2 linked regions of the Peribacillus simplex NBRC 15720 = DSM 1321 genome follow. Each later gene encodes a partner of the first gene's protein in a complex. Links are inferred from orthologs where the notes say so. Each region holds a gene or a part of one and is shown in the gene's direction. Other genes may lie near its edges.

Region 1 (5,951 bases):
AGGAAAGGCGTTCATCCGCCCGTATAAATTTTTGTGTTTCCTGCTATTACATGCTAAACTGTTTCTCAAAAAGCGAACGGTGAGGCGGAAAATAGGATGGATGATGAGAACAACCAAAAGAAGGCCGGAGAAACCAAGATTATCGCCTTTCCAAATCTCGGTGAAAGGCTGATTGTAAAAGGACTGGATGAGCTTGGAAACAGAAACTTTAAAGCGGCTGCACAGCTTTTCAGCCAAGCCAGGGAGTATGAGCCCGAAAATGATGAAGTTTGCATGGGGCTAGTGGTCTCACTAGTCGAACTTGAGTATTATGAGGAGTCAAAAGAGTTGTGTATAGAGATGCTGAATAAAGGCATCGGCGACTATTTTCAACTGATCAATATTTATTTGATGGTACTGCTGCAATTAGGCGAGCATCAGGAAATGGTCACGACGATCGAACTGCTATTTGAAGAAAGCCAAATTCCCTTTGATAAAGAGGAACATTTCGAAAAGATGCTTCAGTTCAGTAAAAGGGCCCTTGAGGATAAAAAAGAGGAGAAGGAAAGACAAAATCAGCAGCTCTCAGAGGAATTGCAGGAGGATGAACTTTTTGACGGGAAAACGGATAATGAAATGTTTTTGGCCATTTCCAAACTCACGAATATCAATATTCGACCATTTATCCCTCAAATCGAAGAATTTCTACAAAAAGATGAGGGACACCCTTTCTTTAAAACGATGCTCCTTAAAATCCTTATCGACCAGGAATATAACGAGGAATTGACTCTGAGGAAATTCAATCAATCGAAGTCGGTCATACCAAGCGAATTGAAAAGTTTGAAGGAGACGGACTTCTATAAGAAGGTAACCGGACTGACCGAAGAGGAAATCAGTCAGGATAACCCGAGCTTATTTGAAATGGTTCATAGTTTGATTGAACGTCATTCTTTTTTATTGTTTCCTTTTGAACCCGGCCCTGAAAGCTTGCCTGCATGGGCAGCTGCCTACCATGCCTTGGCGGAGGAATACATGACCGGGGAAGTTTTCGGGAGGGACTTAGCCGAACTTTACCAGGCTGATGAGGAAAGCGTGGCTGATATTCTTTCCTTTATAAAAGAAATTGAAGAAATTTCTTATCCCATTATTTAAGCTATTGCTGTTGTAACAGATTAAACCTGTGGTATAATGTAGTGGTTGTAATGTATAATCGTCTAATTTTGACGATTTCCCCCATATTTTTTTGGGGTATATTTGAAGGATGACTTGTTAACACTTGCAAAGCATATTCATCCAATGCTTATTATTGAAGTATATAGATTTTTTGGAGGGAAACACATGTCTGTAAAATGGGAAAAACAAGAAGGTAATCAAGGTGTACTAACAATTGAAGTTGACGCTGCAAAAGTAAACGAAGGTTTAGACGCAGCTTTCAAAAAAGTAGTGAAACAAGTAAATGTACCTGGCTTCCGTAAAGGTAAAATGCCACGTCAAATGTTCGAAAAAAAATTCGGCGTAGAATCGCTTTACCAAGATGCGCTTGATATCATTCTTCCGGATGCTTATGCAAATGCTGTCGAAGAAGCTGGAATTCAGCCTGTAGATCGTCCAGAAATCGACATCGAGAAAATGGAAAAAGGCGAAAACCTGATCTTCACTGCAACTGTAACAGTTAAGCCTGAAGTTAAATTGGGAGATTACAAAGGTGTTGAAGTTGAAAAATTCAATACTGAAGTAACTGACGAAGATGTTGAAAACGAATTGAAAACTTTGCAAGAGCGTCAAGCTGAGCTTGTCGTTAAAGAAGAAGGACAAGCTGCTGAAGGCGATACAGTCGTTCTTGACTTTGAAGGATTCGTTGATGGTGAAGCATTCGAAGGTGGAGCTTCAGAAAACCATTCATTGGAAATCGGTTCTAACTCTTTCATTCCAGGATTTGAAGAGCAACTTGTCGGTCTTGAAACTGGCGCTGAAAAAGATATCGAAGTTTCATTCCCTGAAGAATACCATGCTGCTGAACTTGCAGGTAAACCAGCAGTATTTAAAGTGAAAATTCACGAAATCAAAACAAAACAACTTCCTGAGTTGGATGATGAGTTCGCGAAAGATGTCGACGACGAAGTGGAAACTTTGGCTGAACTTAAAGAAAAAACAAAACATAAATTAGAGCATGACAAAAAACATGAAGAAGAAAACTTCATTCAAAACACTGTAATTGGTAAAGCTGTTGAAGGTGCAGAAATGGACGTTCCTGAAGCAATGATTTCAAACGAAGTTGACCGCATGATGAATGAGTTCTCTCAACGCATTCAATCTCAAGGTCTTAATTTGGAACTTTACTACCAATTCTCAGGTCAAGACGAAGAAGCTTTAAAAGCGCAAATGAAAGAAGAAGCTGAAGGACAAGTTCGTACGAGCCTAACTCTTGAAGCAATCGCTGAAGTTGAAAAACTTGAAGCGACTGACGAAGATGTAGAAGCTGAACTTGCACAAATGGCTACTATGTACAATATGGAAATTGACGCGATCAAACAAGCTCTTGGAAACTTAGAAGGAATCAAAGGCGATCTTAAAATTAAGAAAGCGATTGACTTCTTGGTAGAAAACAGCAAAACAGTTGACGCAAAATAATTTTTGTAAATAAGTAGATTTAAATATTTCTTTTAAAAAAACAAGGCGCGAGTAATCGTGCCTTGTTTTATACATATTGAGAATTAGGTAAATTTCAAATATCGGTTATTTCCTGATTGATTTTTTTTGGATTTCGGTGTAGATTAGTTCTAATACCGCATATACATATTTATACAGAAAATCCTGCTTTTAAAAATCCAAAGTTTTGGGCATACTGGTAATGGGCAAATACATATTGATTGATTATTGTACTTATTTAACAAATCGGACCGTGAGCATTTTTGTTACTAAACTTCCAAGAACATGATAAAATGCAAAACATACTAGGGATTTTGGAATGTTTAAGTAGATGTGTGCCTAGTTTTTTTCATTACGAATGGGTACCGCTATGTAATAGAGTTGGAAGAGTATTTAAAGGGGTGAACGTACATGTTTAAATTTAATGATGAAAAAGGACAGTTAAAATGTTCTTTTTGCGGTAAAACACAAGAACAAGTCCGTAAACTGGTTGCTGGTCCAGGTGTCTATATTTGTGACGAGTGTATAGAACTTTGTACGGAGATCGTCGAAGAAGAGCTGGGCACTGATGAAGAAGTAGAATTCAGAGATGTTCCTAAACCTATGGAAATCCGTGAAATTCTTGACGAATATGTGATTGGACAAGAACAGGCAAAGAAATCATTGGCTGTCGCTGTTTACAACCATTATAAACGTATCAATTCCAATAGCAAAGTCGACGATGTGGAGCTTTCTAAAAGTAACATCGCCCTAATTGGACCGACGGGAAGCGGGAAAACCCTTCTTGCGCAAACATTGGCGCGATTACTGAATGTTCCTTTTGCCATTGCTGATGCCACTTCATTGACGGAAGCTGGATATGTTGGGGAAGATGTCGAAAACATCCTTCTAAAATTGATCCAAGCAGCTGATTATGATGTGGAAAAAGCGGAAAAAGGCATCATTTATATTGATGAAATCGATAAAGTTGCCCGTAAATCGGAAAATCCTTCTATTACACGTGACGTGTCTGGTGAAGGTGTGCAACAAGCTTTATTGAAAATTCTTGAAGGAACGGTTGCAAGCGTTCCGCCTCAAGGTGGACGTAAACATCCACATCAGGAATTCATCCAAATCGATACGACCAATATTTTGTTCATCTGCGGCGGTGCCTTTGATGGCATCGAACCGATCATCAAACGCCGTCTTGGTCAAAAAGTCATTGGCTTTGGCTCTGACGTGAAGAAGGATGATATTGCAGAAAAAGAATTGCTTTCCAAAGTCCTTCCTGAAGACTTGCTTCGTTTCGGATTAATTCCGGAATTCATCGGACGTCTTCCGGTAATTGCGACTCTTGAGCAATTGGATGAAGCTGCTTTGATTGAAATCCTTACACAGCCGAAAAATGCCCTTGTTAAACAATATCAAAAATTGCTTGAGCTTGACGATGTTGAATTGGAATTCGAACAAGAAGCGCTAAGTGAAATTGCTAAAAAGGCAATTGAACGTAAAACTGGTGCACGTGGTCTGCGATCCATCATCGAAGGCATCATTCTTGAAGTGATGTTCGATCTGCCTTCTCGTGATGATGTTGCAAAATGTGTAATCACAGGCAGCACGATTTCGAAAAATGAATCTCCAAAACTCGTCCTTAAAGACGGTACTACCATCAAAGGACAAGAAAAGAAAACATCTGCTTGATTAATAAGGAAAAGCAAGACTGCCAGTTCATCCTGGCAGTCTTTTTCTTTGTCTTTTTTTAAAATTGTTGTTATTTAGGATAAAAACGCCAAAATTTTCAACACGAATTTCTTGGATAATTTCGCCCTTCCAAAGGAGATACTAACAGAAATGACAAACTAGGAGAGTGCAGGAGGGAATACGATGAATTGGACAGGATTGGCGTTGTTTATCCAGCTGTTTTTTGGGATTATTATTGGATTGTATTTTTTGAACTTATTGAAAGGCCAGCGGACACAAAAAGTTTCCATTGACCGTGATTCACGTAAGGAGATGGACCAATTACGGAAGATGAGATCGATTTCGTTAACAGAGCCATTGGCAGAAAAGGTTAGACCAAGTACATTTAATGAAATCATCGGTCAAGAAGATGGGATTAAATCTTTAAAAGCTGCTTTATGTGGGCCGAATCCCCAGCATGTGATAATTTACGGTCCTCCAGGAGTAGGGAAAACGGCAGCTGCCAGACTTGTTTTGGAAGAGGCGAAGAAAAATGGCAAGTCCCCTTTTAAGAATTCAGCCGTTTTCGTTGAATTGGACGCCACCACAGCCAGGTTCGATGAACGAGGGATTGCCGATCCGCTCATCGGTTCTGTGCACGATCCAATCTACCAAGGAGCCGGGGCAATGGGACAGGCTGGCATTCCGCAGCCAAAGCAAGGTGCAGTCAGCAATGCTCATGGAGGCGTACTGTTCATAGATGAAATAGGGGAGCTTCATCCAATACAGATGAATAAACTGTTAAAGGTATTGGAGGATCGTAAGGTCTTTCTGGAAAGTGCTTATTATCAAGAGGAAAATCAAAATATTCCTACTCACATCCATGATATTTTTAAAAATGGACTACCGGCTGACTTTCGATTGATTGGAGCCACAACAAGAACGCCAAATGAAATCGCGCCTGCGATACGCTCAAGATGCATAGAAGTGTTTTTCCGTGAACTTGACCGGGAAGAAATAATCACCGTCGCTAAGAATGCCTCAGATAAAGTGGGGATCACCATCAGTGAAAAAGGCTTGCAGTCGATTTCGGATTATGCCCGAAATGGCAGGGAAGCTGTCAACATGATTCAGACTCTTGCTGGAATATCCATTAATGAAAACAGGACTTTTATCAGAGAAGAAGATATAGATTGGATGGCCCATAGCAGCCAGCTGACCCAAAGAATGGACAGGAAAATAGAATCGAATTCTAAAATAGGCCTTGTCAACGGTCTTGCAGTTTATGGTCCCAACAGCGGGGCATTACTGGAAATCGAGGTTACGGTCATGGCCGCCTCTGATGAAAAAGGTTCGATAAACATTACCGGCATCGTTGAAGAAGAAAGTATCGGCGGCGGGAGTGGTAAATCGGTTCGCCGCAAGAGCATGGCAAAAGGTTCGATTGAAAATGTCATTACGGTTTTACGGTCGATGGGAGTGCCTGCCGGTCAATTCGATATCCATGTGAACTTTCCAGGCGGAAGTCCAGTAGATGGCCCTTCTGCAGGAATTGCAATGGCCACAGGCATATACTCGGCCATATATAAAATCCCTGTTGATCACACCGTGGCGATGACTGGAGAAATAAGCATTCATGGCGGCGTTAAACCGATCGGCGGAGT
Region 2 (2,755 bases), 1.8 Mb from region 1 along the record:
TCTCTTATTACTCATGGCTGACTGAAAGCCGTACGAGGATCGGATATATTCCCTTTAGGCAAATAGATAATCTTAAAAGAATTATATAAGGAAAACCTTTTGCTTGAATTATTTTTTTGAAAGAAGTTGACAGTATCCGACTAATAATGATACTATAGCAAAGGTGCTCCTATGTTACCCTGTAACTTTGGAGGATATGGACCATGTCTTATGAAAAAGTAATACAGGCAAAGTCAGTGATTATAGGGACGAAACAAGCAGTTAGAGCTCTTAAAAACAATTTAATTCAAGAAGTTATCATCGCAGATGATGCAGATATATACTTGACTGGGCGTGTCGTTGAGACCGCCAAAGAATTGGACGTTCCTATCACATATGTTGATTCGATGAGAATGCTTGGCAAAGCATGTGGTATTGATGTCGGAGCAGCAACTGTTGCCATTAAAAAGTAAAAATGTTTTTGCAATTATATTTGCAAAGACTTTGTTTTTACCCATTTATGAACCACCTGGATGTGTGGTACTAGAAATGAAAACGTGAAGGGAGGAAAAATGTAATGCCTACTATTAATCAATTAGTGCGTAAAGGACGCGAGTCTAAAGAGGTTAATTCAAAATCTCCAGCACTTAACAAAGGCTACAACAGCTTTAAAAAAGCACAAACTAACGTATCATCTCCGCAAAAACGTGGTGTTTGTACTCGTGTGGGAACTATGACACCGAAAAAACCAAACTCCGCGTTACGTAAATATGCGCGTGTACGTTTAACAAACGGTATCGAGGTAACAGCTTATATCCCAGGTATCGGTCACAACCTACAAGAACACAGCGTGGTTCTTATCCGTGGCGGTCGTGTAAAAGATTTACCAGGGGTACGTTACCATATCGTACGTGGTGCTCTTGATACTGCTGGAGTTAACAATCGTATGCAAAGCCGTTCTAAATACGGTACTAAGCGTCCGAAAGCAGCAAAAAAATAATCTTAAACAAAAATTGAACTTTCTTGAAAGGAGGAAATATAATGCCTCGTAAAGGACCTGTAACGAAAAGAGACGTATTACCAGATCCAATTTATAATTCAAAACTTGTGACTCGCTTAATCAACAAATTAATGGTTGATGGACAAAGAGGTAAATCACAAAAAATTCTTTACTCTGCATTTGATTTAATCAAAGAACGTACTGGCAATGAGTCAATCGAAGTTTTCGATCAAGCACTTAAAAACATCATGCCTGTATTAGAAGTAAAAGCACGCCGTGTAGGTGGAGCTAACTACCAAGTACCAGTTGAGGTGCGTCCAGACCGCAAATCAACTCTAGGACTTCGTTGGTTAGTGAAATACTCTCGTCTTCGTGGAGAAAAAACGATGGAAGAGCGCTTAGCTTATGAAATCATGGATGCTGCTAACAATACTGGAGCAGCTGTTAAGAAACGTGAAGATACACACAAAATGGCTGAAGCTAATAAAGCATTCGCTCATTATCGCTGGTAAGATATATCACTATAAAATCCTTATAAAAGGAAGGAGAAAGACAAATGGCAAGAGAGTTCTCCTTAGCAAACACTCGTAATATTGGTATCATGGCTCACATCGATGCTGGTAAAACGACAACAACAGAACGCGTTCTATACTATACTGGTAAAATTCATAAAATTGGTGAAACACACGAAGGTGCTTCACAAATGGACTGGATGGAACAGGAACAAGAACGTGGAATCACGATCACATCCGCTGCAACAACTGCACAGTGGAAAGGTCACCGTGTAAACATCATCGATACGCCAGGACACGTAGACTTCACAGTTGAAGTTGAACGTTCATTGCGTGTACTTGATGGAGCTGTAGCTGTACTTGATGCCCAATCAGGTGTTGAGCCTCAAACTGAAACAGTTTGGCGCCAAGCTACAACTTATGGTGTACCACGTGTCGTATTCGTAAATAAAATGGACAAAATCGGTGCGGATTTCCTATATTCAGTTGGAACAATCCACGATCGTCTACAAGCTAATGCTCACCCGGTTCAGTTACCAATCGGTGCTGAAGATCAATTCTCTGCAATCATTGACCTTATTGAAATGAAAGCTCATTTCTATGCCAATGATCTAGGAACTGATATCACTGTTGGTGAAATTCCTGAAGAACATAGGGAATTAGCTGAAGAATACCGTGAAAAGTTAATTGAAGCAGTAGCAGAAGTTAATGAAGACTTAATGGAAAAATACCTTGGCGGCGAAGAAATCAGCATTGCTGAATTAAAAGCAGCTATTCGTACAGCAACTGTTAACGTTGAATTCTTCCCAGTTATCTGTGGATCAGCTTTCAAAAACAAAGGTGTTCAATTAATGCTTGATAACGTTATCGACTTCCTTCCATCTCCATTAGACGTGCCGGCTATTAAAGGTACTCTACCGGATACAGAAGATGAAGTAGAACGCCATTCAGATGATTCTGAACCGTTCTCCGCTTTAGCGTTTAAAGTTATGACTGACCCTTACGTTGGTAAACTTACATTCTTCCGCGTGTACTCAGGTACATTAGAATCAGGATCTTATGTAATCAACTCAACAAAAGGTAAACGTGAACGTATTGGACGTATCCTTCAAATGCATGCAAACAGCCGTGAAGAAATCTCAACTGTATATGCAGGGGATATCGCTGCTGCTGTTGGTTTGAAAGATACTACAACTGGTGATACTCTATGTGACGACAAGAACCAAGTAATTCTTGAATCCATGGTATTCCCAGAACCAGTTAT

Evidence for each region. The genes of interacting proteins can lie anywhere in the genome.
Region 2: the proteins of tig (region 1) and rpsG are in contact, whole or in part, in a crystal structure (PDB 3GTY), measured with the Thermotoga maritima proteins. The link is inferred for Peribacillus simplex NBRC 15720 = DSM 1321 from one-to-one orthologs. Residues at the interface, in WP_004081061.1 of Thermotoga maritima: Glu122, Val124, Val129, Leu130, Tyr133, Glu188, Gly259, Ile262, Tyr263, Glu266, Ser270, Glu273, Gln274, Glu277, Arg308, Gln311, Ile312, Ser315, Tyr316, Glu325, Arg329, Arg336, Leu363, Phe366, Trp367, Arg373, Leu377, Arg381, Leu384, Glu387; in WP_004081843.1 of Thermotoga maritima: Lys34, Lys52, Lys55, Glu59, Arg62, Gln63, Glu66, Asn67, Lys69, Val71, Arg95, Ala109, Lys110, Lys111, Gly112, Arg113, Pro114, Glu117, Glu121, Ile124, Ala125, Tyr127, Asn128, Asn129, Thr130, Gly131, Lys135, Asp139, Arg142, Met143.

What each region holds. Positions count from the first base shown.
Region 1 is NZ_CP017704.1:4,217,382-4,223,332, forward strand. The notes cover bases 497-3,463. They hold tig (trigger factor), read left to right. Parts: upstream 497-1,317; coding sequence 1,318-2,610; downstream 2,611-3,463. Other genes in these bases: BS1321_RS20360 (tetratricopeptide repeat protein), read left to right, coding at 497-1,131; clpX (ATP-dependent protease ATP-binding subunit ClpX), read left to right, coding at 3,040-3,463. Outside these bases: more of BS1321_RS20360, read left to right, coding at 97-496; more of clpX, read left to right, coding at 3,464-4,308; ATP-dependent protease LonB, read left to right, coding at 4,492-5,951. UniProt on the Bacillus subtilis protein: Involved in protein export. Acts as a chaperone by maintaining the newly synthesized protein in an open conformation. Functions as a peptidyl-prolyl cis-trans isomerase.
Region 2 is NZ_CP017704.1:2,443,461-2,446,215, reverse strand. It holds rpsG (30S ribosomal protein S7), read left to right. Parts: upstream 1-1,020; coding sequence 1,021-1,491; downstream 1,492-2,755. Other genes in the region: fusA (elongation factor G), read left to right, coding at 1,536-2,755; rpsL (30S ribosomal protein S12), read left to right, coding at 557-979; BS1321_RS11650 (50S ribosomal protein L7ae-like protein), read left to right, coding at 204-452.